One region of the Oceanobacillus sp. FSL W7-1304 genome, then DNA from elsewhere that is predicted to be linked to it. Evidence: riboswitches for the same ligand, from Rfam matches in the RefSeq annotation. Region 1 holds a riboswitch; each other region holds the start of a gene.
What was found. A riboswitch is a leader RNA that binds a small molecule or an ion and turns the genes downstream of it on or off. The one in region 1 is predicted to bind S-adenosylmethionine.

Region 1 (10,024 bases):
CCGAAATCTGTCAGCAGATCCTCTCTTCTGTCATCACCGGCTGCAAAATATAAACTATGCTTTGCCCTGCGTGGCGAGAATCCGACTAATGGCGCATCTCCTTCATGACCAGATGCATATTTATAATGATAGGAACCAAATCCAATAATGGTTGTTCCCCACATTTTAGCCGGATATCCAGTTGTTTCTGTAAAAATTTCAAGCAGCTTATAAGCATCCTCTCGCTTTTTGGCATTGTCAATATCCTCAATAAATGCCACAACATCTCGATCATTTTCTTTCATTTTTTGCTCATACATCTTTCATTTCCCCTCTCTTTCCCTCTGCTTTATAATACATACGAATATTCCAATTAAACATTTTAGCAGTAACTCCTCCGGCTTGCAGCAAAGCCTTTCGCATTTTATCACTATATGGAATTGTTTTTACTTTTTTATCACCTAAGTATAGGCCAATTAAGCCTTGATGGATCATTTCATGAAATTTCCGATCTGGCAACCCGCGTACATCTGTTTTTGTCTGTTTAATAAAATAAAGGAAACGCTCTTTCATTTTATTCCAATCCTCATAATAACTACAAAAGTTAAGATCTCCTTCGTCACGATCCTCTTGTTGATCAATATAGTAATCAAGCAAGATATGCAGCCCCTGCATGTAAGGAAAATAGCCATCATAAATAGCTTGCGCTGTATTTGATTTGAGTTTTCCGCCAAGTCCGTAAGATACAAGACAAAAAATTCCCAAGGTTGAACCACTCGCAGCAGAAAATTCATACCATGAGAGATTTTCATTCGTATCTTTATTTTTTTCAAACCATGACGTTAACCGTGGAATTCTTTCTCTTAACTGTACATGCTTATGAACCTGTAAATCTGCGTATAATCCTTGGAGTTTGAGAAGCTGATTCTGGATTTGTTCAAAGGATGCTACATCTCTTAATGTTTCTTGACATGTTTGAACTAACTCCGCAAGATAGCCTCCATCAGCTTGATCATCTCGCAGTTCATAATAATTTTTCATTGGATTCATAGGCGTTAAAGCATCCTTCATCGCTTCATGCAACATACGGAAATCCTTAGGATCAAGCGAAGTGCTTCGATCACAAAGATTATCCAAATAATCACTGATTGTTTGATACGCAACAATAAAACGAACTGCTTTTTTCTCTCTTTCTCCAGCAAGCAGTGCATAAACACTTCCACCTTGACAGTGAAATCGTTTATCTTTTATGCTAGCAAGAGCTTGGGTGCGCAACTCATCATTCGGTATCTGCTCTGCTCTACGCTTCCAGTAATTCATTTCCTCATCAACCATTGGAAAGATTCGTTTAAACACGATTCTTAGTAATGTAATCGCATTTTTTGGTACCTTTGTCAATCTATTTCCTCCATTCCAATTGGTGAAATTTGCTATACTAATTATAGCATCATATACAATAGGAAAACAAAAAACAAGGGGATGTAAACATGATTAGGCCTTACAAAAATATTTATCCAACCATTCACGAAACTGCTTTTATTGCAAAAGATGCTGTAATAAATGGAGACGTTACGATTGATGAGGAATCTAGTGTTTGGTTTAAAGCAATTATCCGCGGTGATGTTGCGCCAACTCGAATTGGGAAACGGGTTAACATCCAGGATTTTTGTATGCTGCATCAAAGCCCAAATAAGACACTTCTCATTGAAGATGATGTCACAATCGGCCATCAAGTTACCTTACACTCTGCTATCGTTCGGAAAAATGCCTTAATTGGAATGGGATCGATTATCTTGGATGGTGCGGAAATCGGAGAAAATGCATTCGTTGGTGCAGGAAGTCTTGTGCCACCCGGAAAGAAAGTACCTCCTAACACGTTAGTAATGGGAAGACCGGCAAAGGTTGTACGCGAGCTATCTGAAAAAGATTATGCGGAAATGGAACGGGTTCGTACATCTTATGTAGAAAAAGGTAAATATTATAAGGAAAATACAAATATGGGACATTAATCAGTTAGGGGCTTGAAATAATAGATCAAGCTCCTCTGTTTATCACCCTAGAAGACCAAAGAACTCAGACCTCAACGCTACAATGACAAGTGTGGAAATAAATATAACTTGACTGAGCGTAAATAGATAATCATTTTTCCCTTCTAGGTATTTCCACTCCATGTATGCTCGAAACAATTCCTGTATACCAGTGAAGATCATGCCAAGTAAAAATAAATACAGCGTAACATCAGAACTCGAGGAAATAGTTGTATAAATGAAATAAAATCCAGCACCTATGTATGCAATGACAGCTATTAATCGTAACCTTTTATCATACTTTTCATGTATATCGTTCACATAATTATTAGAAAACCATTTTGGACGCTTCACGTGCAATAATATTCTCATGATCGAATTAAATATAAAAATAATAAGTGAAAGCACACCTATTAATATGACAATATCCAGTAGTAGACCACTATTATCTTCATAATAGTACATGAGCATTCCTCTCTTTCTAGATTATAAATCGTATGCTAGCCCAAACTCCATCAGCTAAACAAAAAGCTGCACAACTCAATAAGAGCTGTACAGCTATAATATTATTTTGTCAATGCGATTAACTCATCAACTTTATCTGTTTTTTCCCATGAAAATGCAACATCCGTTCTACCAAAATGACCATATGCTGCTGTGTTTTTAAATATTGGCTGACGAAGGTCGAGCATCCGAATAATTCCTGCTGGGCGAAGATCGAATAATTTGCGAACCGCAGCTACAAGTGTTTCCTCGCTTACCTTTCCAGTACCAAATGTATTAATCGCAATGGATACAGGCTCTGCTACACCAATTGCATACGCCAATTGAACCTCACATGACTTCGCAAGACCTGCAGCAACGATGTTTTTTGCAACATAGCGAGCTGCATATGCAGCAGAGCGATCTACTTTCGTAGCATCCTTTCCACTAAATGCTCCACCGCCATGTCGTGCATACCCACCGTATGTGTCTACGATGATTTTACGACCAGTAAGTCCTACATCCCCCTGTGGTCCCCCAATTACAAAACGACCAGTTGGGTTAATGAAATACTTTGTGTTTTCATCCAAGAGATCAGCAGGTACAACGGCACGAACCACATGCTCAATCATATCTTTTTCAATTTGTTCAGTAGTGGTATCTTGGTGATGCTGTGTAGATATAACGATTGTGTCGATTCGGATAGGCTGATCATTTTCATCATATTCTACAGTAACCTGTGTTTTCCCATCCGGGCGCAGGTAATCTACAATTTTTTCTTTTCTTACATCAGCAAGGCGCTTCGCTAATTTATGCGCTAATGAAATCGGTAGTGGCATAAGCTCTTCGGTTTCATCACAAGCAAAACCAAACATTAACCCTTGATCTCCAGCACCTATTGCATCAATTTCATCCTCACTCATTTTTCCTTGGCGTGCTTCTAGTGCGGTGTCAACACCGCCAGCAATATCTGCTGACTGCTCATCAATTGCCGTCATTACAGCACATGTTTCCGAGTCAAAACCATATTTAGCTCGAGTATAGCCAATTCCTTTTATCGTTTCTCTTACAATAGCAGGAATATCTACATATGTGCTTGTCGAAATTTCCCCCGCTACTAACACTAATCCAGTTGTTACAGTTGTTTCACACGCAACTCGTGCATTCGGATCCTTTTTTAAAATTTCATCTAGGATAGCATCTGAAATTTGGTCTGACATTTTGTCTGGATGACCTTCTGTTACTGATTCTGAAGTAAATAAACGTCGATTTACAGCCATTAGGCTAAACTCTCCTTTATTGTATGTTACGGAACTCTAATTTAAATGTTCTACATATATTATTCAAAGTACCTTCAAAAGGTAAAACTTTTCCCACTGACCAGGTCAATCGCTTTTCTATGAATATCATTTTATATATAACTTCTCTATAAAAAACAAAAAAGCCTTTCCTTCAAAGACATGAGGAAAGGGTATACTGGCCTTTCGCTCTTATTGTTCAAGGAAGTGTTCCTTGCATCAGGTTAGCACCAATTCACATCATGTGATGGTTGCTGGGTTTCATCGGGTCTGTCCCTCCACCAACTCTGAATAAGAGTATCCGTTCAACCTTTAGATTAACGAAAGTAGCTGTAGGTGTCAACTATTTTCGGATGGTGGGCTATTATATATTTTTTATAATTTATTTTTAAATAGTATGGACTAATAATATAAATGTGTTATACTAATAAGCATCTTAAGAAAATAAAAGTTGTCACAAACGTATAAAATCCTTAAAAAGGCAGGAGATAATGACATGAAAACGGTGGAGAGATCATTAATTAAAGAGTTAAATGAACACAATAATATGCATATTAATTTGTCGGTAGCACAATTAGTAGAAAAAATTTTACGTTATCAAGAAGGAAGTCTTACTTCTACGGGTGCAATTCGAGCAACTACTGGAAAATATACTGGGCGTTCTCCCGAAGATAAATTTATTGTAAAAGATGAGGTTTGTACAGATTTTGTTGACTGGGGAAAGGTAAACCGTCCAATCGAAGAAAAAGTATTTGATAATCTTTACAGAAAAGTAATAGATTATTTAAAAGAAAAAGATGAACTTTATCAGTTTCAAGGGTTTGCTGGTGCGGATAAAAATTATCGCCTGCCAATTCAAGTCATCAATGAATACGCATGGCATAATCTTTTCTCACGTCAATTGTTTATCACGCCAACAGATGAAGAGTTAGAAAATCACCAAGCAGAGTTTACTGTTGTTTCTGCTCCAAATTTCAAAGCAGATCCAGCTGTCGATGGAACAAATTCGGAAACATTTATCTTAATCTCCTTTAAGAAACGTGTTGTTTTAATTGGAGGTACTGAATATGCCGGTGAAATAAAAAAATCTATCTTCTCAGTGATGAACTACTTGCTGCCAAAGCGAGATGTTTTGTCCATGCATTGCTCAGCAAATGTTGGTCTAGAAGGTGATGTAGCCCTGTTCTTCGGCCTTTCCGGCACAGGAAAAACAACATTATCCGCTGATCCTTACCGCCGTCTAATTGGAGATGATGAGCATGGCTGGAGCCCGAATGGCGTGTTCAATATTGAAGGTGGATGCTATGCAAAATGTATTAACCTATCGGAGGAAAAAGAACCCCAAATTTTCAATGCCATTCGCTATGGTTCTGTACTCGAAAATGTCGTTTTAAATGAAAAATCACGAATTCCTGATTATGATGATACGACATTAACAGAGAATACGCGTGCTGCATACCCGCTTGAGAATATTGATAACATTGTGTCACCAAGCGTTGCTGGCCATCCAAATACAATCATCTTTTTAACAGCAGATGCTTCTGGGACACTGCCGCCAATCAGTAAATTAACGAAAGAGCAAGCAATGTATCATTTCCTAAGCGGCTATACGAGCAAACTTGCAGGTACAGAGCGCGGAGTAACAGAACCGCAAGCAACTTTCTCAGCATGCTTTGGTTCTCCTTTTCTACCTTTGGCACCAGCAAAATATGCTGAAATGCTAGGTGAAAAAATTGATATGTACAATTCAAATGTGTTCTTAGTTAATACTGGCTGGACTGGCGGATCTTACGGTGTTGGAAACCGTATGAAGCTATCCTATACGCGTGCAATGATTCACTCTGCTCTAGAAGGCGAGCTGAATTCAATGGAAACTGTAAAAGATGAAATTTTCGGATTAGAAATTCCAATGCATGTTCCAGGAGTTCCAGATGAAGTACTCATTCCGAAAAAAACATGGAATGATCAAACAGCATATGAGGAGACGGCAAAATCACTAGCATTAAAATTCCATGAGAATTTCAAGAAATTCAATAATGCAAGTGATGCAATTAAAGAAGCCGGCCCGGTTTACCAAGGGTAATAATTCTGTTTACTCATCCCAAAAGGATTTTATTTATATGAGTGGAGTCAGTATCAGCATCATGCTGATAGCCAGCCTGTTTTTATGGGCTGGCTTTTTATGTTCCTCCCTCCAATTTTTACTTATAACCGATAGATCGATTTCCCCCTTTGACTATAACTGTATATTTCGGATTTTTGCTCCATTTTACACACGCTATTCTATTGCCCAGGTTATTAGTCCAGACCCATGCACTAAGGCTCTGTAACCTTAAATTCCCGCACCACTATACTTAAATCTGCAGTTTCAAAACCTTTACTATTCCCTCTCGCCCTCACCTCAACTAGGCATTCACACATTTTCCAGTTTCGCATAAACTGTGTTGATAAATGATCACGTATTCTGAAAGGAACGAAACGTATGAGAAAAATTAAATTGATTGCTGTTGTAACAGTTGTTTTCCTCATTTTCCTTTCTGCTTGTAATTCAGCGCAGACAACTAAAATCAGCTTAGCAGAGGTCACTCGCTCCCTCTTTTATGCACCACAATATGTAGCGCTCGAGAAAGGTTTTTTTGAGGAAGAAGGACTGGAGGTAGAACTTCAGACAACATGGGGTGGAGATACGACAATGACGGCACTTCTTTCTGGTGGAGCGGATATCGCGCTCGTCGGATCGGAGACTTCCATCTATGTGTATGCACAGGACTCTAAAGATTATGCGATTAACTTTGCACAGTTAACCCAGACAGACGGGACATTTTTAGTGGCAAAGGAGCCACAACCTGATTTTGAGTGGGAAGATTTAGAGGGTAGTAACTTTTTAGGACAGCGTGTTGGCGGGATGCCACAGATGGTTGGTGAATTTGTATTAAAGAATCATGGCATTGATCCACATGCGGATTTAGATCTCGTACAGAATATTGATTTTGCCAATATCCCTGGAGCATTTTCATCTGGTGATTATGAGTATGTCCAGCTATTTGAACCGACCGCTAGTATTTTAGAGAAAGAAGGTCAGGGACATATTGTTGCATCCTTTGGAGAAGAATCCGGTACAGTTCCATACACGGTATTCATGACGAAACAGAGCTTCATGGAAGAAAATGACGAGGCAGTTGAGAAATTCACCCGTGCGATTTATAAAGCTCAAGACTGGGTCGCGGAAAACAGTGCAGAAGAAATTGCTGAAGTTATTGAGCCTTATTTTGAAGACACAGATCTGGATATGCTTGCTGCATCGATTGATCGTTATAAAAGCCAGGATTCCTTCGCGGTCGATCCAATTTTAGATGAAGAAGAATGGGAAAATTTAAAATCAATTATGGATGAAGCTGGTGAGCTTCCAGCAGATGTTCCATACACTGATTTAGTGAACACAGATTACGCTGAAAGAGTTATGTCTGATTAAAGGAGGAGATTTTGTGTCATTTCTGACGTTGGACCATGTCTCCCATCATTACTTTTCTAAAGAAAGCTATACAAAAGCAATTGACAACATTTCCATAGCGGTTAAAGAAGGTGAGTTTATTTCCCTGCTTGGTCCGAGTGGCTGTGGTAAATCCACGCTCTTATCCATTATTGCAGGGATTATCCAACAAACAGAAGGTACGGTTTCACTTCAAGGGAAATCAACTGCCGAATCTGAGATGGAAATTGGCTATATGCTTCAGCAGGATTATTTATTCCCATGGAAAACAATCCTGGATAATGTCTTACTTGGACCGAAAGTCAATCATACGCTGTCAGATGAACTGAAGAAAAAGGCGATTCAGCTATTAAAAGAGGTTGGACTGAAGGATGTTGAGATGAAATATCCGAGTGAGCTTTCTGGGGGAATGCGTCAACGTGTAGCATTAGTCCGCACTCTGATTAATAATCCAAAGATTCTGTTGCTTGACGAACCATTTTCTGCACTGGACTACCAGACAAAGCTTAACTTAGAGGATTTAGTTTCCGATTTGTTAAAAAGCTATCATAAAACAGCGATACTCGTTACCCATGATATTGGCGAAGCAATTGCAATGAGTGATCGAATCTTTATGATGAATGCCAATCCTGGATCCATCGCAAAAACTTATGAAGTTCCAATCGAGCTTCGCAATGAAGTACCATTTCTAGTAAGAAGACATCCAAAATATCAACTTATCTTTGATAAAATATGGGATGCTCTTGAATCAAAAGAATCACAGCAAAAGGTGGTGGATATTCCAGATGAATGATCACCACTTATTTGAAAATTACAAACGTGGATTAAAACGAGAGAAAAAGATAGTGCTCTTTTGGCAGCTTACCATTCTCCTTTCATTTTTCTCACTTTGGGAAATTGCTAGTCGCCTGTACTGGATTGATCCGCTTCTTTTCAGTTCACCAAGCAGCGTATTTGAATTACTTGTCACACGATTTGCAAATGGTTCGATTTTCAATCACTTACAAGTAACCTTGTTTGAAACCATTCTCGGGTTTATTATAGGGACAATAGGTGGAATTCTCATTGCAATCTCACTATGGTCATCTGCACGATTTGCTAAAATTATGGGTCCCTATCTCGTCGTACTAAATGCAATGCCTAAGGTTGCATTGGGACCAATCCTCATTGTTGCACTTGGTCCTGGTTATTTATCCATTATTGCAATGGGATTTATTATTTCTGTTATTGTCACTACACTCGTCGTCTACTCTGCATTTAACGAAGTGGATCCAAATTATGAGAAAGTGCTCCGAAGCTTTGGAGCAACAAGATGGCAATGTTTTAAGGAAGCAATTTTTCCAGCGGCAATGCCAGCAATGATTTCTACCCTTAAAGTAAATGTGGGACTTTCTTGGGTAGGTGTTATTGTTGGGGAATATCTTGTTTCCAAGCAAGGACTTGGCTATTTGATTATTTACGGATTCCAAGTATTTGATTTCACCCTTGTTATGTCAAGTCTCGTTATTATTGCGATACTGGCAGCTATTATGTATAAGGTTGTGGAGAATTTAGAGCGATGGTTAATTCGCAATCGAAACACATAGCAAGTTTTGCTGTGTGTTTCTTATTTTTCGGAAAACTTGACGTTCGTTAAAGGGATTCTTAGAAAGTGTATTTTGCTTTCTAAGAATCCCTTTATATTTTGGCGTGCAAAGCTTTAGGCGAATGTCTTAGTTGCACTAATGCAGATAAGATCTGCCTATAAAAAGAAGATCAAACCATCAGATTTAATCTTCTTTTACTTGACTTTATGATGTTTCAAATAATCCATACAGTTTTCCAGTACGCCATCCTTCATTATAAAACTATATTTCTTCATTTGCTTTACTCTATTCGGGATAAATTTTAACAAAACTGGCCCTTCTGTTTCATAGTAGGTTTCTTGCTTTTTAAGCTCGTCCACAATCGCATAATAGACATTTTTTACGACAATATCTTTCCGACCATTCACCTTATATTGACCAATATAGCTTATCTCCTGAACTTTACCACCAGTTTCTTCCCTTACTTCTCGAATAGCAGCATCACACGCTGTTTCTCCTTCTTCTACCTTTCCACCCGGGAATTCCAATCCTCGTTCCCGATGCTTCGTCAGCAACCAATTTCCCTTGTATTTACAAATTACCCACACATGCTTAGGCTCCTGAGAAAAAGGATGATCGTCAAAGGAAAGCTTCACTTCATTGTTGTAGTAGTCTCTAAATGTTATCAAGTCATTCAACTGCCTTCTATTGTACGAAGTTCAAAAGTCCGGTAAAAATGACACATCGAGAACAGAGGACTCTCGACTAAAAACCGACACGTTCTGTGTTGTGTCGAACGCTGAAGTCAAAACATCCTGTGTAAGCCCGGTACGGATACTTCGTCTCCTCGAATTTCGAGGCATAGGATGTGCTAGCGCCAGCATTGCAACACAGCTTTTCGATGGGGCGAGTAATTACATTCCCAAGACGAGACTATACCCGACCCCGGTCTTTTTATCCTTCTTTTGAACACGTTTATACGTAAAACTGATGATAGTTAACATCTGTTATTTTCCAACCGTTATCATAGGTAAATTCAAACTCCACCTTATAATCACCATAAAGTTCTGTTGTGTTCTCCTGTATAACCTTAACGGTCGAAGCATCTACTGGTATCATATCATAATCATTTTCTTCTATAAACCATGGTGGTGTTTCAGTTGGTAAAATATACATCCCATC
Region 2 (10,024 bases), 1.2 Mb from region 1:
AACTGATTTTAATTATTTATTTTCTGGATACCAAATGTTCTCTGTGAAGTCTATTTCATTATTAATTAACCCAATGTCTAATAAATCTTTTGCTTCGACTTGTAAATCTTCTATTGCTTGATTGTCTATAAACTGTACATTGGATTGTTTTCTTGCTAAGACCGTTCCCCATGTGGCCGAAGGAATTTTGGTCGCTTCTTCTAATAGCTCAGCTGCTTCAGTAGGATCCGCATCAATACTCTTGCCAACTTGTGATAAGTGTTCAATGAATAATTCGACTACCTCAGGAGCTTCCTCGGTTATCTCAGAAGTCGCAAAGTAAAATGATCTGTATGGAACAATATCTTCTGCTGTCTGTAAAACCACATTCCCTCTAGATTCAGCATCAGCTAAATATGGATCCCAAACAACCCATGCATCTACCTCTCCTTTTTCAAAAGCAAGACTAGCATCTGGTGGATTAAGAATGACAGATTCAATATCATCAATCGATAAATCGACAGCGTGAAGCGATTTCGTTAATAAATATTGAGCAATCGATGCGTTATTATAAGCAACCTTCTTCCCTTTTAAATCTTCAAGAGACTGTATATCGGAATTTTCGCTTACTAAAATCCCCTCCGATGTTGGGGCAGATGGTTCACTAGCAATATATTTAAAGTCACTTCCTTTATCTAAAGCAAAAATAGACGGAATATCCCCGGCTCCTGCAAAGTCAATACTTCCAGAATTTAATGCTTCAAGAATTGAGCTACCAGTATTAAACTCCGACCAAGTAACTGTATAACCTAGATCTTCAAGTTCTTTTTGAAGCTCCCCATCATTCTTTAGAGTCAGTGTTGTGCCATTTTTCTGATAACCGATTTTAATTTCATCCGAGGAACCTGCAATCGCACTGCACCCTGCAAATAGAACGGATAGCAATAATATACTGAACAAAATGAACATGTTCCTTTTCGAAAAATAATCCATTTTATATACTCCTCTCACCTATACTGTTTGCCGTATGCTAATAATCTCATGCACCTTGGGTATAACCTTTTCACCTATTTCTTGTATTGTTTCTAAATGCGGGAAACCCCGTAACAATACTTTATCGAATCCTAAATCAGCAAATTCCACAATCCGTGCTGCAACCTGATCTGGCGTTCCAACGAGTGCAATCGAATTTCCAGACAATACCTGGGTCAGTCCCGCCCACAAATTAGGGCCAATCTTAAAATTATTTTCTCGCCCTTCTTCCATTAATTGGTGCAGCCTTTTTACACCAACGGAATCACCTTTTGCTGTTGCCTGCTTTTTCTCGTTTAACAAATCAATTTCAGCCTTTGTGAGCAGTCTATCAGCATTCTTATAAGCTTCTTCTTCTGTCTGACCTAATACAACTTGAAAAGAAACACTATAACTCAATTCCCGATTGTAAGCTGCTGTCCGTTTCTTCATTTCGTTAATTCGTTCTTTCGTATTTTCCAGTGTTTCCCCCCATAACATATAAACATCAGACTCCGCTGCTGCTACGTCCTTACCAACATCTGATGCGCCACCAAAATATATTTTTGGTATAGCTTCAGGCTTTGGAAATAATGTTGATCCTTGAAGTTTATAAAATTCACCTTCATGATTAACGGTTTCTTCTGTAAATAGTCGTTTCAATACTTGAATATACTCCCGAGTTCTCCGGTATCTTGTTCCATGATCCAAAAAATCACCATCAGCAGCTAAATCCACTGGAGAACCTCCTGTTACCACATTAACGAGCGCTCTTCCTCTTGACCAATAATCTACTGTAGCAAACTGTTTAGCAAATATAGTTGGTTGAATCGAACCCGGGCGAATCGCAAAAAGAAATTTTAAGCGATCTGTCTGACCGATCAAATTAGCTGCAACAACTAGGGAATCCAGGCACCCTCCACCTGTTGGCAATAACAATGTTGAGAATCCTCCTTTTTCTGCTGCTTGTGCAATATCCCTAATATATTCAAATGTAGGCAGTCTTTCCGAACTTTCATCTGTCCCTGTCCAAGGGTTCACTTTTCTGCGTGAAGCATTATTGCTGGATGCGCCAACAAACTCTCCATCGCCTGATGTTGGTGCCATTGTAATAAATTCAACCATGTTAAAACCTCCACAATGTTATATATTTAACTTCTTTTTTCAAAGCCGTTGATATAAGAATAAAACTGCAATCAATCACATAGTAAAGTTATTCATTTCCAACTTTTCTCATCCTGTGTTCCTGTATATCAAGCTTTTGTTTTCCAAGTACACTCGATAAAAGTTCTTCTTCTAACTTTGCAAATTTTGGATTTGATCGAGTTCTTGGTCTTGGGAGATCTATTCGCAAATCCAGTTTCACCGAACCGTTTTCAATTAAAATAACACGGTCCGCAAGCTTAATTGCCTCACTCATATCATGAGTAACCAGAATCGTTGTAAATTTCTGTTTCAACCAAAGTTCCTCAATAAGTAACTGCATTTCTAACCTAGTCAACGCATCAAGCGCTCCCAATGGTTCATCAAGAAGCATCAATTTTGGTATTGATGCCAATGCTCTAGCTAAAGCAATCCGTTGCTTTTGTCCTCCTGATAAAACGGCTGGCCACTCTTTTGCCCTCTCTTCTAAGCCGACTTGTTGTAAAGCCCACTTCGCTTGTTCCATCCATTCTTTCTTTAAACCTAATCCAACTCCAACATTCTCCAGAACTGTTAACCAAGGCAATAACCGAGCATCTTGAAACATAATTCGTGCCTGTTTATTTAAACCATCTAATAGGATATCATCCTGCTTAACCTCTCCGGTGGTTGCTTTCTCAAGGCCAGCAATATGTCTAAGCAAGGTACTTTTTCCGCATCCACTCTTTCCAACAATTGCAATAAATTCACCAGGATTGATACGTAGATCAACTTCACGCAATACTTCTAAATGTCCAAAGGATTTTTCGAGTTGGTTGATTTCCAATTCGACACCTAAATTTGTCATTCTAGAGAGAGCCTCCTTCTCATTCATTTTTAAAAACTAGGAGCAATTTCATTTTCTGGCAACTCTGATTGATGCAAAAGTAAATTGGACTTAATTCTATCTTCAAATTGGTCAAATGAGATTGAATTGCTTAACTGAAAAAACTGAATACCATCATTTCTAGCTTTTTCATATGACAGTTCACAGAATGTCTGTGGTGGGGCAACGAATGCCTCCACACCTTGCTTTTCAGCAAATTTTAATGCTGCACCCCTTCTTCCTTCTTTTAAATGTACAGCTGGATTTTCATAGTCTGCAACCTGTTTAGTTTTTGAATTATAAATCCGTAAAACCTTTCCTTCAACAATTGGTACGATAAACTTCCTTTCATCCAGTACTGCAGCAATAATCATACTTTTCTCTCCTCACTTCTTTGTATTTTTCTTTATTCTACAAAACTAGCTCCCAGGCTTTTCCGTAAAGCGGAATTAATATCAGCTTTTATATCCTCAGCATCTTCTAATCCGACCGATATTCGAATTAATTCTGGTGTAACACCGGTAATTCGCTGCTCTTCTGGTGATAATCTAGAGTGGGTCGTACTTGCCGGATGGATAACAAGTGTTTTTGAATCACCTACATTAGCGACATGTGATAAAAGCTTTACCGATTGGATAAACGTTTTTGCCGCTTCAAGTCCTCCTTTTATGCCAAATGTAAAGATTGCTCCTGCTCCACGAGGTAAATAAGTTTCCGCAAGCTCAAATTGACCATCTCCTTTTAAACTAGGGTAGTTTACCCATGTTACAAGTTCATGCTCATTTAAATACGCAGCAATCTGTTTCGTATTTTCGACATGCTGTTTCATTCGAAGCGACAGTGATTCAAGCCCTTGAATAAATAACCAACCATTAAAAGGAGATAAGGCTGTTCCAAGATCATGCCCTAACTCAAATCTAGCTTTTGAAATAAAAGCACTTTCACTAGTCAGTTCCACATATGATTGGTTATTTAGTGAATCTTTGGGTGTTGTAAATTCTGGAAAGTTACCATTTGCCCAGTTAAACTTTCCTGCATCGATAATGATTCCGCCAATCGATGTTCCATGCCCACCAATAAATTTCGTTGTCGAATGAATAACAATATCTGCTCCAAATGCGATCGGGCATTGGAGATACGGTGTCGTGAAAGTAGAATCTGCAACTAAAGGTATACCGTGTTCATCAGCTATTTGGCCTAATTTTTCGATATCAGCTATTTGCAGCCCAGGATTCCCAATTGTCTCCGTAAAAATTGCCTTTGTATTTGCATTAATCGCATTGGTTATTTCTGAGAAATTTGTTCCATCAACGAAACGAACCGTTACACCAAAACGTTTAAACGTTTCAGAGAAAAGATTGTACGTTCCACCGTATAATCCATTTGTTGTCACAATCTCATCTCCTACTTTTGCAAGTGTTAATAAAGCGATTGTGATGGCTGATTGTCCAGAAGAAACTGCAAATGCATCCACACCACCCTCTAACCCTGCTAGGCGTTTTTCAAGGACCCGGTTAGTTGGGTTCGCATTACGTGAATAAATATATCCTTCCTCCTGCATTTGAAATAGGGATGCAGCATGATCTGTGCTTTCAAACCCATAGGATGTTGTTTGATAGATAGGTACAGCCCTAGAATGTGTTACCGCATCAAGTTCTTGTCCCCCGTGCTGTGCAATAGTATTAAAATTTAAAATACCATCATGTTCATTCGTCATTTTTTATATCTCCTTTTCATTATTTAATGGCAGCAAAACTAATTTAATTAAACAGATAGGTTAACTTGGTTTAACAGATAAAAAAACATCGCTTTTAAAAAATGTTTTTCAATAACAAAGAGGCTGAAAGTGTTTTTATCAGTAAACATTCAAACATGATTGACAAAAATATCCGATTCGGAAATATACTTAGAGCATCAAGCGACAGATGGTGAGCACCCTTGTGATATGTACCCCAATGTCTCACCCATGCCCCTTCCGTCTACGTATATTTTCTGCGCTAAGTTTGTCTATCGTTCTTCATTTATTTAAATACTTTAGATATCTCGCAGCCTCTTTGAATTATCACATACACCCTCCTTATTTTCAGTGGAATTAAGAATTGGCACCTTGCTACTCAACTTATGACATAATTGCTGCCGCAGGATCATTAGACCAGATTCTTCCCCAGACTCTAGATAAGGATTTTTTATGGGTCAACTAATTTGCACTGGGGGAACTCCCTACATGTTCTCTCAATTTCTCCAGTTCACTCCCTAAAAACCTCGCTACTTCCAGCATACCGTATTTTCCGCTTTTTGCTTCTGCTTCGCTATTGTAGTTCGTATTTGTGTTAATATCGTACGTGTAAATATTCCCATCCTTATCCTCAATAAATTCGATTCCTGCAATACGAATATTATTCGCCGCTAGGACACGCTCATATTTTTCTAATACTGGATGATTAAATCCCTCACGAATTTGAAACTTAGCTGGCTGGGCACTTTCTTCACCCACCGGGCAAAAAAGATCATCGATTGTGCAACCATCTGCCGGACATAATTCAAATCCCTCTGATGTATCCACACGCACAGCATAAAGGAACTTTCCATTAACAAACTCACATCGCGTAATATAGGATTCCGGAGATTCAATATACTCTTGAAGTAACGTAACGCCATCAACCGGCTCTTCAAACGACTCCCCTTCCACATAATTTTGCAGTGCGTTTATGGAAGTAAATAATTGAACGCCCAAGCCTTTACCTGCACGATTATGCTTCGTTATAAACTTCTTCCCTTTAAAAGCTTCTGCTGCTTGTAAAATATTTTCTTTCCCTACAGCTGCAATTGTCTTTGGTGTCTTAACACCATACTTTTCAAGCTCAAGATATTGCAGAACCTTGCTTACTTCAAGCTGCAGTGCACGACTGCCGTTTATTACAGTTCTTCCATGATGCTCTAACCACGCGAGTACAGCATTCGTTAATTCTGGTGCAAACCGATTTCCACGGGTATGTGACGAGGCACTCATCCGATTGTAAAAAACCCCTTCTGGAGGTGCTGCACTAAGATCAACCGTACCATTATCAAGCAACCAATCTTCATAAGGTAAATTAAGCTCTTTTAATCGATTAATTAAATGCTCTGTCCACTCATTATTTTCATGGATAACGTATATTTTACTCATTTATAATTCTCCCCTAACTTAGATATGCGTTAATGAATTACGTAATTCTTCAACCTTAGGCATTACTTGCTTTGCAAAGCGTTCCAATTCTTCAAGCTGTGGAGAGCATTGTAATAATAGTTGATCTACTCCGGCTGCTTCATAAGCTAAAATTCGCTTTGCAATTTGTTCCGGTGTGCCAACAAGATTCGGACGCAATCCCCGGTTTGATACTGAGTAATCTTGCAATTTAAGCTGTTGCTCAAGCTCTGACTTCGTTGTAAAATCTTTCATACCTGCATAGCCTGCAGCATCTTTAACTGTCGTAATACGGTGTAATTCTTCCTGTGCCTCTTCCTCCGTATCTCTGCAAATAACATAGGCAGCCATACTAAATGATTGCAATGCTTCTTTTTCAGCCTTCTTTCTACGTCTCTTCATATCTTCAATTTTATTCCTAACTTCTTCCACCGTTCCGCCATGCATCACATATGCGTCACAATAAGCTGTAATAACTTGCTTTCCTTTTTCACTCTCACCACCAGCATATAAAATTGGATTTGGCCGTTGAACTGGCTTTGGTGATAAATTTGTATTTTTAATGTTATAAAACTTTCCATCATAAGAAAATGTCTCTTCCGTCCATAATCCTTTTAAAACTTCTAAAAATTCACTTGTACGATCATAGCGATCATTATGCTCTGTAAATTCTCCACCATACTGTTTGGCCTCTTCCTCCCACCAACCAGAGACAACATTTAAAGTGAATCGACCATTGCTAATTTGGTCAATATTTGCGGCCATTTTAGCAGTTACCGCCGGGTTATGGAATACCGGTCGGACAGCGGTCATAATTTCCATTTTCTCGGTAACAGCTGCCAGTGCTGCGGCAGTTGTCCATGCTTCAATAGAATCGGCTTCAATCCCTTTAATATCATTCAAATATAATTCAGCTATTAACGTTGTATCATAACCCCACGTTTCAGCGTGTTGAATGACTTTCTTTGCGTAATCAAATGTTGGTGGCATATTTTCATCCTCTACATTCCTTAGCCATCCACCAAAAATCGGTAACCAAAACCCATATTTCATTGTTCCATCTCCTCCTAACTTCTGTTCAACAAAAAACCTCTATTCTAGGATAAGAATAGAGGTTTTACATATTATGTATGTATGCTCTTCTTATCTTCCAAGCAGTCCGCTTGATGGAATTAGCACAGTATTCTTAAATGAACCTGTTGCCGAGGATTCTTTGGGCCATGTCCCTCCACCTCTCGTGATAAGATAAATCAAATAATGAAGTTGTTGGTTGAATAATAATATAGAACTTAAGAAATGTCAATCAATTAATTCTTATAATTCTTAGTTGACTTATATGATTTGATATATTAGAATATATCCAACAATTGAAAATTCTTATCAAGAGAAGCTGAGGGAACTGGCCCTATGACGCTTCAGCAACCACTAATTATTTTAGAAAGGTGCTACTTCCAGCAAGATTTTTTCTTGAGAGATAAGAGCTGATAAATGATGTAGTGTACCCTCTTTTCTCTTTTTAGAAGAAAAGGGGGTTTTTTACTCGTATTAAATATTTAGTACCTGTCAACTAAATTTAAACTGTGAACTAACTGCTGTGGTATGAGCAATTCCGCTAAATATACACAATGATCTAGCACTAGCGGTGGAAACAAACAGTGACTTCTGCCGGGGGACGGAGCCATAGTGAGACTTCAAAAACGACAGTTCAAAAAGGTTCACGGGTCCCCCGAATAAAGCGTAGTGTGTTTCCGTAGCGAGTATACGTACCAATCCATCATTACAGATTAGTGCAGTTTCTCAAAAGTCTAATATTAACCAGTGTTTCGTAGAGTACAAATAAAAAGCTAAAGGAGAATGTTTACATGAGCGAGATTGTAATTCTATCCGGAAGTCCTTCTGAGTTTTCAAGATCTGAGCAGGTGCTTAAATATTTAGGTACTTTATTAGAAGGTGAGCAATTCTCAGTAACGCATATTTCCGTAAAAGATGTAGCCTATGAAGATTTATTTCAAGGAAATTTCAATAGTACTGCTGTTAAAGAAATTGCAGTCAAAATCCAACATGCCAAAGGACTAATCGTCGGATCACCAGTATATAAAGGAGCATATTCCGGTGTGCTAAAAGCTTTGATTGATATATTGCCACAGGATATTTTGAAACATAAGCCAGTACTACCGCTTATGACAGGTGGAAGTCCCTCCCATTTACTTGCTGTCGAATATACGTTAAAGCCAGTTCTTGCTACATTAAAAGCACATAATTTAAAAGGTCTTTACCTATTGGATAGACAGATTGATAAGCAAAATCCCCTTCCAATTATTGATGAAGATATTTTACAACGAACAAAAAAACAACTCTTTTACTTTGTTCAGCTTATAAATAATCCAGTTGCTAGAGAAGTTGTTACGTACTAAAGATGCTATTCAATAATAAAAAGGGAGAAATAATATGACAAAAAAGCGTATTTTTTTAAATGCTTTCGATATGAATACTCCGGGACATCAATCACCTGGACTATGGACACATCCAGATGATCAGTCGCATCGATACAAAGATAGTGCCTATTGGACTGAGCTTGCAAAAACATTAGAAAATGGAAGATTCGATGCAGTCTTTATTGCAGATGTATTAGGGACCTATGATGTATATGGTGAATCCCGTGATGCAGCAGTAAGAAATGGTGTGCAATCACCAGTTAATGATCCATTTCTAATTGTTCCATACATGGCAGCAGTGACAAAGCATCTCGGTTTTGGAATTACTGCTTCTGTGACACATGAGCATCCATACACATTTGCTCGTAAAATCAGTACGTTAGATCATTTAACAAATGGACGTATTGGCTGGAACATCGTTACCTCTTATTTAAAAAGCGCAGCTGTTAATATGGGATTAGAAGATCAGATTAATCATGATGAACGCTATAATATTGCGGAGGAATATTTGGAAGTTTGCTATAAGCTTTGGGAAGAAAGCTGGGAAGATGATGCGGTAAAGCTTGACAAAGAAAATCGCGTTTTTACAGATCCAAGTAAAGTTCATGATATTAACCATCAAGGAAAATATTACCGGGTCCCTGGTGCTCATCTATGTGAGCCTTCTCCCCAACGGACCCCTGTTCTTTATCAGGCGGGCGCATCCAAAAAGGGGCGTGCTTTTGCTGCTAATAATGCGGAGCTTGTTTTCATTGGCGCACCAACGATTGCAACAGCAAAAGCAACCGTGGATAAACTGCAAGAAGATATCGAACGGGCAGGAAGATCCAAAGAAGAAATAAAAATTCTTACGATGTTTGTACCGATTGTTGGCAAAACAGAAGCAGAGGCTAAAGAAAAATATAAAGACTATCAACAATATATAAGTGCAGAAGGTGCACTAGCACTATTCGGTGGGTGGACTGGAGTCGATTTATCCCAGTACGCAAAGGATCAAGAAATCAGTTATATCGAAAATGATTCGATTCGGTCCGCACTTGAAAATTTCACAAAAATCCATCCTGATCGACCATCAACAGTAGAGGATGTTATCCAAACAATTGGTATTGGTGGAATGGGAGCAACGGCAATTGGCGCTCCCGAACAGATTGCAGATGAGATGGAGCGATGGGTCAACGAAGCTGGTATAGACGGATTTAACATCGCATATGCCATTACTCCAGGGTCTTTTAATGATTTCGTTGAGCTCGTCATACCTGTTTTACAAGAAAGAGGGCTTGTTCAAACCGAATATGAAGGAAGTACTTTAAGAGATAACTTATTTGGAAAAGGCGATAAGCTCCTTGATACGCATCCTGGAAGGAAAAAACACTTGCTTGTAAAGTAGAAATAACTAAAAAAGAAAGC
Region 3 (10,024 bases), 110 kb from region 1:
CGACAGCACGATTTACAAAAACAACGGAGGGTTCAGACGAAGCATTGACGATACTCGCAACTGTAAACCAAGAAGATAACGAACAAACGAAGGTGTTTATGCTATTAACGAGAAATTATGATCTTGAACAGTCTGATGATTCGTTTATTGAATTCCAGGATACGATTTTCTATCAAGATTTAGATATTGTGGAGAGTCAAAAACCAGAACTGCTTCCTTTAGACTTGCAAATAGAAATGCACCTTAAATCAGACGCGTTGACCATTGCATATCGCAGATGGTTGGATGAACTAGGAGTGGAAACTGGAACATTAGCGATTGATGAATCGAAACGAAGTAAACGGAAGAAAGTATTGAACTAGAGACTATAGCCTCGAAAAAATAAAATGTCTTGCAGAAATGACAATCTGTAAGGCGTTTTTTATTGTATATGGAGTTCTATGTAGATCTTATTGTAAATTAAATGAAACAAATAAAGCAATGTGCTACTACGATGACCAAGTAGGCACATTGCTTTATTCTTATCGTACTTTCTCTAAAACCTTTTCTTCTTTTAATTCTAATGATTGAATAAATCGTCCAATTCGTTTCATTGCAGTCTCGAGCTGTTCAATGGAAGCTGCATAGGAACATCGAATATAGCCTTCTCCAGATGCTCCGAAGGCATTCCCTGGTACAACGGCAACCTTTTCTTCTTGCAGAAGACGAGCGGCAAATTCTTCGGATGTGAGTCCTGTTTTCTGAATAGAAGGGAAAACATAGAATGCCCCGCCTGGTGTATGACAATCCAATCCTATCGTGCGCAGCGATTGGACCATGAAATTTCTTCGTCTCCAGTAATTTTGCCTCATTTTTTCAACTTGATCTGCACTATTACGTAAGGCCTCGAGTGCTCCAAGCTGAAGCATCGTTGGTGCACACATTGTCGTGAATTGGTAAATTTTCACCATTACTTGTATAAATTCACGGGGTGCAGCGAGAAAACCTAAACGCCAGCCAGTCATTGCAAATCCCTTTGAAAATCCATTAACGACGATTGTACGATCATACATGCCAGGAATTGCAGCAAAGCTAGTGAATTCCTCATCATATGACAACTCTGCATAAATCTCATCGGTAACGACAAGCAGGTCATGTTTTTCCACAACCTGGGCAATTTCTGTTAGCTCTGCTCTATTTAAACAGGAGCCTGTTGGGTTACTAGGGGAGCATAATAAAATTGCTTTTGTTCGATCTGTTATGGCTGCCTCCAGCTGCTCTGGCGTTACTTTAAAGTCGTTGTCTGCATATGTTGCAATGCGGACTGGAATCCCACCAGCCAATGTTACAAGCGCTGTATAAGAAACAAAGGCAGGCTCGATAATAAGTACCTCATCTCCTGGATTCAAAATCGCTCGGAATGCTAAATCCAAGGACTGACTTGCGCCTACGGTGACGATGACCTGGTCCTCTGGTTGATAGCTAAGTTTAAAATTTCTTTTCAAATAATTAGATATTTCTTGACGTAATTCTAATAACCCGGCATTTGCTGTATACGATGTGTGACCGTCTTTTAGTGCTTCAATTGTTGCCTCGCGAATATTCCACGGTGTAACAAAGTCTGGTTCTCCAACACCAAGTGAAATGACATCCTCCATACTTGCTGCTAAGTCAAAGAATTTTCGTATTCCAGATGGTTCTAATCCTTTTGCTGTAGTTGATAAGTAGTTTTGAAAGTCTATACTCATGGGGTAATCACCATTCTCCGATCTTTATCATCATTTCCTTCAATAATTACGCCATCATGCTTATATTTCTTTAGCATAAAGTGGCTTGTAGTGGATACGACATTATCAATTGTAGCTAATTTATTGGATACAAAAGCTGCAATTTCATTCATTGTTTTACCTTCGACGGTTACAGATAAATCATAGGTACCTGACATAAGGTACAGTGATTGAACCTCTGGGTAGCGGTAAATCTGTTCAGCTACCTCATTAAAGCCAACACCACGTTCTGGTGTTACTTTAACATCAATCATTGCTACAATTGTTTCTTTTCCCTCTATTTTATTCCAATCAATAAGTGTTGGGTAGCTAACAATAATTTTTTCATCTTCTAGTTTTCGGATGGTCATTTGTGCTTGTTCTTCACTTATTCCAAGCTGCAATGCAATGGATTCTGTTGATACATTATGGTTTTCTTCAAGTATCGATAAAATATTTAATTCCTCTTTTGTTAGTTTCATTCCAATCCGCCTTCCATTGCTGTTAATTTGTAACATTAATTAAACGAAGCAATGATGAAATTATATCATTTTTAAACTGTAATCAAAACTAAAATTTAAGGTTTTTTGATTCTATATAGAAAAACGCGTACTTCCAAATCCCTCTATCAGTTTAGAATTATTCGTACTATAATTATTCTAATCTGTAGGTTATAAAATGATGTCAGTAATATGGAAACGACTGTTTAATAGGATATAGAGTTCTAAGCCTTGAAAAAAAGCGATAATCCCTCTATATAAGAGATTATCGCTCCTTTTGTTAATCTTCTTCTAGGATTTGATCAAATGCCTCGGATACTTTATCGAACTCTTCATCACTTTCAATTGCAGATAATTCACCATCATCATCGATTTTGAGAAAGAAGATATCAATGTCCTCATCACTATCCTCTTGCAAATCTTCTAAAAAGCTGACTGCGACGTAATCTATATTTTCCAATGTAACCTTGGCAAGTACTTCTACTTCCTGATCAACATCTGTTTCATCACTAATTGTAAAAACTTCACCAACTTCAATTTTATCCATACATTACCCTCCGTTTCCTCATCTAGAATGAATTTGTAATAGCTTTCTTAAGTTTTACTTCATGTATGGAAATAATGCAAATTTAAGCAACGATCTTCTCGAAAGGTAGTAAAGAACGGATGGATGAATCATATATGATCGGAAAGTAATGTTAGAAATCTCCGCTTTCGCTATACAAGGTGAGGGTGAGATATAGAGAGTTGACTTTGTTACATGGTAGTGATGCGGTATTAAATGAAACCCCGCCTGCGAGTGATTGAAAATCTTTATGCAATTTGTTTTCACGGTGGACGAGTGAGTTTATCAATCCTTCATGGCAAAAATACAGCTTGCTTGGCCAGCAGCTAGATTTTCTCCTACCATGGAGATAAGGTGCGGAGAATGTTACCGAATAAGTTGGCTTTTTTAATGGGTCTGTTCAATGGAATCCTGTCTCAATGGTCTATTAAATTAATATACAAGCATTCACATCGGAATTTATGGTGAATTTGTTATTTGCTCTTGACAGGCGATTCCATGAGTGCTAATATTTAAAATATTAGAATTGGATTGACTTTATCGAAGGATGTAGGTGAGTCCTTTGAGTTTAATACGTACAACACATTGCAACTATTCTTCTTAAAAACTAAATCATTTATTTTCTTATCCAGAGAGGTGGAGGGACTGGCCCTTTGAAACCTCGGCAACAGACTATTCAGTACTGTGCCAATTCCAGCAAGCCTATGTGCTTGGCAGATAAGAAGAGCCATGTTTATACATGACAAAACCTCTTCTTATTTGCGTAGAAGAGGTTTTTTAATTTTTCTATTGTATAATCATTCCGTTAAAGGGGGAGATCCTGTGGCAAGTGTGGATGACAAGAAAATTACAGACATCATATCTGAATTAAAAAAACTTAAATTTGGATCTTTAATCATAACCGTTCATGATGATGAAGTTACACAAATTGAAACGACCGAGAAAAAACGTTACCAAGCACAAGAAAAAAAACAACGAACTAAATAAGGAATGCCGATTAGACAACTAAAGGCAGCCTTCTATTCCGACCGGAATGGAAAGCTGCCTTTTGCAATTAAATAGGTGTAAAAAAATTGGAGGAAAATGAATGACATATAAACTAGGAATTCTTGATCAAAGTCCAGTTTTCAAAGGAAAGACAGCTGCTGATGCACTTCAACACACCATTCAATTGGCGATAAAAGCGGAAGAATGGGGTTACGCTCGCTTCTGGGTGTCTGAGCATCACCATATGGAACAGGTAGCTGGTTCATCACCCGAAGTATTAATGTCACACTTGTTAGCACGAACAAATTCAATAAAAATAGGATCGGGGGGAGTTATGTTACAACATTATAGTCCGTATAAGGTTGCAGAGAATTTTCATGTCTTAGCGACGCTTGCCCCTGGAAGGGTAGATCTGGGTATTGGGAAAGCACCTGGTGGATTTCCATTATCAACGAGAGCATTACAAAATGGAAAAAGAAATGATGGAAAAGATTTTAATGAGCGTTTAAATTTTTTGAAAAGATTAGTAGACGATTCCGTTGAGCATGATCACCCACTGTCAGGCATCCAAGCTTTACCAAGGCCAGATAAGAAACCTGAAATTTATTTGCTCGGCGGAAGTGCAAATAGTGCTAAGATCGCCGCGGATTTAAGGATTAATTTTGTTTTTGCAAAATTTTTAAATAGCGATGAAAAGAAGCTTAAAGAAGCTGCTCAAACTTTTAAACGGAATTTTAATGAAGGGGAATTTATTGTAGCTTTGGCCGCACTTGCAGCACCAACCCAAGAAGAAGCAGAAAAGTTAGTAGAAGATCATAAATTATTCACACTTCACCTTCATGATGGGCGGACATTAACCGTCCAATCGAAAGAGCAAGTACAGGCATTTAAAAAACAAGCAGGAGGACCATTTGAAATAGAAGAAAAAGCAGCGGATATAATTGCTGGAACGCAAGAATATGTAAGCGAAGAATTAACAAGGCTTCATCATGCATACCAGGTAGATGAATTTATTTTGCATACGCCAATTCGAAAAAAAACAGAGCGTTTTCGTTCTTTCCAATTAATGCGTCCACTTGAAAAGGTATGTATAGGGGGTAGCAATGCGTAAATTAATGAGCAATCCAATCATTGTCAATGAATTGGTTAGAGAGGATATTGAAATAGTTCGTCGCGTTTTGATCGATAGCTATCAACAGTACGAGGCTTATTTCACCCCACAAGGGTGGAAGGACTATTCAGAACGGATTGTCTCATCTATTGATAATCCAAATGTAGATAAAATTCTTGTAGCTAAAATTAATCAGGATATCCTAGGCAGCTTGCAGCTATTTCGTTCTGCGGAAAAAGCATATGAAAAACCAGAACTTCAAATTCAAGCACCTATCATTAGATTACTCGGAGTTCACCCTAGTGCAAGAGGTCGTGGTGTTGCCCAAGCGCTATTAAAAGCCGTCATCAATGATGCTCAAGCTCTTGGAGAGTCCAACGTATATTTGCATACGACCGACTTCATGGCAAGTGCTATACAAATTTATGAAAAGCTGGGATTCGAACGGGATGAGTCAAAGGATTTTTCCAGAAGAAATATTCTATCGAAATGTTACAGGTTAGATATTTAGAGGAGTACATTAGCATGTCTCGATCAGAGTTGAATGAACGCTAAATTTAATAATGGAGTTAATCAAGATGAGAAAGCAAGCTTAAACAAGGTTCCTGCAGTGAAACAGGTTGAAAAATACAATTTGAAAAATAGGAGTGCAGAAAATGAAAATTAGAAGGGTTTTTCTTTTAACGATTATAACGGTGGGATTGTTTGTGACAGCAGGTTGCGGAAATGAAACGGGGACAGCTTCCGAAAATGAGCAAGTGACATTGAAAGTTGGTGCTGCTTCTGTACCACATGCGGAAATTTTGGAGTTTATTGCACCAGATTTGGAAGCGGATGGTGTGAAACTAGAAATAGTGAATACAACAGACGGTATTCAAACAAATCAACAGACAGCAGATGGGGATTTAGATGCAAACTTCTTTCAGCATACGCCGTATTTAGACCAAGTCAACAAGGACAGTGGATTAGATTTAGTAGTGGTGGAAGGGATTCACATTGAACCATTTGGGGTGTATTCGAAAAAGATCAATTCAATCGACGACTTATCTGATGGAGCACAAATAGCAATTCCGAATAATCCTTCCAATTTCTCAAGAACACTCATACTCTTTGAAGAAAATGGAATTATTGAACTGGATGATGAAAAATCAGGTGATTATTTACTGGAAGACATTACTGAGAATAATAAAAACTTAGAATTCGTTCCGGTTGACCCACCACTCTTAGTTCATTCACTTGATGATGTAGATGCTTCTGCAATTAATACAAACTATGCGTTAGAAGCTAATCTTAAACCGCTAGAAGATTCATTAATTATTGAAGGCGTTGATTCACCATATGTCAATGTTTTAGTGTCTCGTACTGACAACAAGGATACGGAATTGATCCAAAAGCTTGCTGAAGCATTAACAACGGAAAAGGTTAGGGAGTTTATACTGGAAGAATACGAAGGTGCAGTCGTTCCTGCATTTTGATGAAATGTACTACGTGAATAGGAGGGTGTATATTGATAGAATTTAACCAGGTTTCAAAAGTATTTGATAGTGGAGGAAAGAAAGTTGAGGCATTAAGTGATGTTCAATTGACTGTTGAAAAAGGTGATATATTTGGAGTTATCGGCTTCAGTGGAGCTGGGAAAAGTACGCTGATTCGCACCGTTAATTTGTTAGAATATCCCACATCGGGCGAGGTTATTGTCGAAGGAAGAAATCTGGCAAAACTGTCTGAAAATGAAATACGACAAGCTAAGAAAGATATTGGTATGATATTCCAACATTTTAATCTTCTAAACTCCAAAACGGTTTTCGATAATGTGGCTATGCCATTATTTCTAAGTGGATATAATAAGAAAGCAGTAAAAGAGCAAGTATATGAAATCCTTCGTTTTGTTGGATTAGAGGAGAAGGCGAACAATTATCCCGATCAGTTATCTGGTGGCCAAAAGCAACGTGTTGGAATTGCTCGAGCACTAGTAACGAATCCTTCCATATTATTATGCGATGAAGCTACATCGGCACTAGATCCGGAAACGACAACATCCATCTTAAATTTATTAAAACGGATAAACGAGGAATACAAGATTACGATATTAATAATCACCCATGAAATGGAAGTCATAAAACAAATTTGTAATCGGGTTGCGGTAATGGAAGATGGCCATGTAATTGAAACGGGAAATGTGTTTGATATTTTTGCTCAACCAAAAACTGATACGACACGAAACTTTGTCAGATCAGTTGTTCAAGGAAGTACCGGAAAGTGTGTATCGACTATTAAAAGATAATAATGATGACAGTCGTATCTTCAAAATTGAATTTTTTGGAACGGACTCCGGGCAACCAATCGTTTCGAAAACAGCGAAAATATATAATGTGGAAATTAACGTTCTGTTTGGAAATATTACGGAGTTGCAAGGTATTCCTTTCGGTAATTTAATTGTTGAGTTAATTGGTGATGACTATGAAATTAAACGGGGAATAGCATTTATCATTAGTCAAAATATTGAAGTAAAGGAGGTTTTGGAAGATGGAAGTAAGTACAGAGTTGATCGTGAATGCTTTGTGGGAAACGCTTTACATGGTTAGTGTTTCACTCTTTTTTGGAGGGATTATCGGAATTTTCTTAGGGATTTTATTAGTTGTAACTAGAAAAGGACATATCCTGGAAAATCGTTTTATTTTTTCAATCGTGAATCCAATTGTTAATATCTTTAGGTCGATTCCATTTATTATTCTTCTCGTAGCAATTATTCCTTTAACTAGACTAATTGTAGGGACATCTATCGGAACGACGGCAGCAATTGTTCCACTTGTGCTTCATATTGGGCCCTATTTTTCAAGGCTAGTAGAAAATTCGTTATTAGAAGTGGACGAAGGAATTATTGAGGCAGCAAAATCGATGGGAGCGACACCACTTCAAATAATCTATCGTTTTTTAATGCCGGAAGCCTTTTCTTCATTAATTTTAAGTATAACGACAGCAACTATTGGATTAATAGGAGCGACAGCAATGGCAGGTGCGATTGGTGGCGGAGGTTTAGGCGATGTTGCAATAACATATGGTTATCAGCGTTTTAGTACGATTACGATTCTAGTAACTGTTATTATCTTAGTGATTCTCGTTCAAGGAATTCAAGGGTTAGGAAATAAACTAGAACGAAAGGCAAGAAGAGTGTAAGGAATCGAATAAATCAGTGAGGGGTGTAAATAATGAAAAAATGGATGTTTCCTATATTTCTAGTTTTAGGTGTGTTATTAGTTGCATGTTCAAATGATACAAGTGCAGAAGGTGAACAATCAAAAGTAAAGGTTGGTATTCGAAATTCTGAACTTAGAACTTGGGAATATTTAAAGGAACAAGCAGATAAAGAAGGGCTGGAAATTGAAATTGTCAATTTCTCATCTGCATATGATCCAAACCAAGCCCTGATTGAAGAGGATATTGATATAAATGCATTTCAACATGTAGCATATCTAGATTCATTTAATGACAATACGAATTCGGATATTGTTCCAATTGGAACAACAATTATTGCTCCACTTGGGTTGTATTCTAGTAAGTATGATGCTGTGAGTGATATCCCGGATGAAGCACAAATTGCTGTTCCAAATGATGCACCTAACTGGGGAAGGGCATTGCTACTATTACAAGAAGCGGGACTGTTAACGGTTGTGGATGACTTTGATGGAAATGGTGGAAAAGATAAAATTAAGGAAAATCCAAAAAACATTGAAATTGTCCCAGTGGACGGTGCAAATGCACCTCGCGTAATGGAAGATACAGCTGGTTCGGTCATAAATAACGGAGTCTCATTAGAGGCAGGCCTAACATTAAAAGATGCGCTTATTCATGAAAGTCAAACTGCAAAACCGTATATAAATGTTATTGCAGCTAGGGAACAAGATAAAGAGAATGAAACGTTTCAAAAGATAGTTGAAATCTATCAATCAGAACAGACAGCTGAGTTTATTGAGGAAACGTATAAAGGAAACTATCTTCCAACAAGTATTACTTTAGAGGAATTAAGTACGTATAAAGAAGCCTATTCGAGCAATTAAGAACGGGTACTGATTTTACCCAAGAAGTATTAGAAAATGGTTAGGGAGAGAAAAAAGTGATAAAAAGACAACTAAAATTAGCGGCATATTTAATTGGAACGGGTATGCATGTTTCCTCATGGCGGCATCCAGCATCAAATCCAAATGCGAGTATTGATGTGAAAGCCTTGCAAAAACTAGCACAAATTGCTGAAAAGGGAAAATTTGATCTTGCGTTTGTTGCGGATAGTTTAGCGATCAACCATGAATCACATCCACAAATCGTCAACCGATTTGACCCGATTGTACTCATAACAGCCTTGGCTGCGGCAACGGAGAAAATAGGTATTGCGGCCACAGCCTCTACAACATACAGCGAACCATATACACTTGCGCGTCAGTTCGCTTCTGTAGATCATATAAGTGAAGGTCGTGCTGCATGGAATGTTGTGACGACTGCCGATGCGACTGGACAAACGGCATTAAACTTTAGCCGAGAAAAGCATTGGGAACATGATCACCGATATGAACGAGCTGAGGAGTTCGTTGATGTTGTGCAAGGATTATGGGATTCTTGGGAGGACGACGCTTTTTTATATAACAAAGAAACAGGGAAGTTCTTTGATTCTGATAAAGTACATGAGCTTCATTATAAAGGGAAATTTTTCTCTGTAAAAGGCCCATTAAACATTGCGAGGTCGAATCAAGGTCAGCCAGTAGTTATTCAAGCAGGGGCGTCTATTCCAGGGCAACGACTTGCAGCCCGTACTGCGGAAGTTGTTTTCACCCATTGGGATAGTATCGAAGAATCGAAAGAATTTTATCAAACATTAAAATCACAATTAACGGATTATGGCAGGAGTGAAGAGGAACTTCATATACTCCATGGAATTTCGCCAATTGTAGGTGAAACGGAAGAAATCGCACATGAAAGATATAATGAGTTACAAAAACTGATTGATCCATATGAAAGTTTGAAATTTGTTTCCGGATATATGGGAAATGTGGACTTCTCAAAATACTCCCTAGATACGCTAGCGAAAGAAGTGGAATTTCCAAAAGTAAATAGTATCCAAAGT

Region 2: it holds a riboswitch for S-adenosylmethionine, as region 1 does, so the genes downstream of both, NYE61_RS20005 (LLM class flavin-dependent oxidoreductase) here and metK (methionine adenosyltransferase) in region 1, are expected to answer to the same signal.
Region 3: it holds a riboswitch for S-adenosylmethionine, as region 1 does, so the genes downstream of both, NYE61_RS04945 (DUF2292 domain-containing protein) here and metK (methionine adenosyltransferase) in region 1, are expected to answer to the same signal.

The regions. Positions count from the first base shown of each region.
Region 1 covers NZ_CP150211.1:1,089,629-1,099,652, forward strand. The annotation lists gene NYE61_RS05405 (DUF1801 domain-containing protein) at 1-299, opposite strand, end outside; gene NYE61_RS05410 (tetraprenyl-beta-curcumene synthase family protein) at 292-1,314, opposite strand; gene NYE61_RS05415 (gamma carbonic anhydrase family protein) at 1,467-1,988, shown strand; gene NYE61_RS05420 (DUF4181 domain-containing protein) at 2,031-2,471, opposite strand; gene metK (methionine adenosyltransferase) at 2,573-3,769, opposite strand; SAM riboswitch class I at 3,977-4,085, opposite strand; gene pckA (phosphoenolpyruvate carboxykinase (ATP)) at 4,284-5,870, shown strand; gene NYE61_RS05435 (ABC transporter substrate-binding protein) at 6,270-7,259, shown strand; gene NYE61_RS05440 (ABC transporter ATP-binding protein) at 7,273-8,070, shown strand; gene NYE61_RS05445 (ABC transporter permease) at 8,063-8,863, shown strand; gene ytkD (RNA deprotection pyrophosphohydrolase) at 9,058-9,531, opposite strand; gene NYE61_RS05455 (hypothetical protein) at 9,818-10,024, opposite strand, start outside.
Region 2 covers NZ_CP150211.1:4,067,688-4,077,711, reverse strand. The annotation lists gene NYE61_RS20035 (aliphatic sulfonate ABC transporter substrate-binding protein) at 13-972, opposite strand; gene NYE61_RS20030 (LLM class flavin-dependent oxidoreductase) at 991-2,115, opposite strand; gene NYE61_RS20025 (ATP-binding cassette domain-containing protein) at 2,204-2,980, opposite strand; gene NYE61_RS20020 (hypothetical protein) at 3,010-3,372, opposite strand; gene NYE61_RS20015 (O-acetylhomoserine aminocarboxypropyltransferase/cysteine synthase family protein) at 3,405-4,715, opposite strand; SAM riboswitch class I at 5,073-5,180, opposite strand; gene NYE61_RS20010 (alpha-L-glutamate ligase) at 5,196-6,164, opposite strand; gene NYE61_RS20005 (LLM class flavin-dependent oxidoreductase) at 6,183-7,235, opposite strand; SAM riboswitch class I at 7,323-7,429, opposite strand; SAM riboswitch class I at 7,557-7,663, shown strand; gene ssuE (NADPH-dependent FMN reductase) at 8,045-8,596, shown strand; gene NYE61_RS19995 (LLM class flavin-dependent oxidoreductase) at 8,631-10,004, shown strand.
Region 3 covers NZ_CP150211.1:976,662-986,685, reverse strand. The annotation lists gene NYE61_RS04965 (aromatic ring-hydroxylating dioxygenase subunit alpha) at 1-362, shown strand, start outside; gene NYE61_RS04960 (aminotransferase) at 522-1,727, opposite strand; gene NYE61_RS04955 (Lrp/AsnC family transcriptional regulator) at 1,724-2,227, opposite strand; gene NYE61_RS04950 (DUF1292 domain-containing protein) at 2,526-2,792, opposite strand; SAM riboswitch class I at 3,432-3,534, shown strand; gene NYE61_RS04945 (DUF2292 domain-containing protein) at 3,633-3,797, shown strand; gene NYE61_RS04940 (LLM class flavin-dependent oxidoreductase) at 3,898-4,908, shown strand; gene NYE61_RS04935 (GNAT family N-acetyltransferase) at 4,901-5,419, shown strand; gene NYE61_RS04930 (hypothetical protein) at 5,453-5,575, shown strand; gene NYE61_RS04925 (MetQ/NlpA family ABC transporter substrate-binding protein) at 5,565-6,383, shown strand; partial or broken gene NYE61_RS04920 (methionine ABC transporter ATP-binding protein) at 6,416-7,493, shown strand; gene NYE61_RS04915 (methionine ABC transporter permease) at 7,435-8,085, shown strand; gene NYE61_RS04910 (MetQ/NlpA family ABC transporter substrate-binding protein) at 8,118-8,966, shown strand; gene NYE61_RS04905 (LLM class flavin-dependent oxidoreductase) at 9,023-10,024, shown strand, end outside.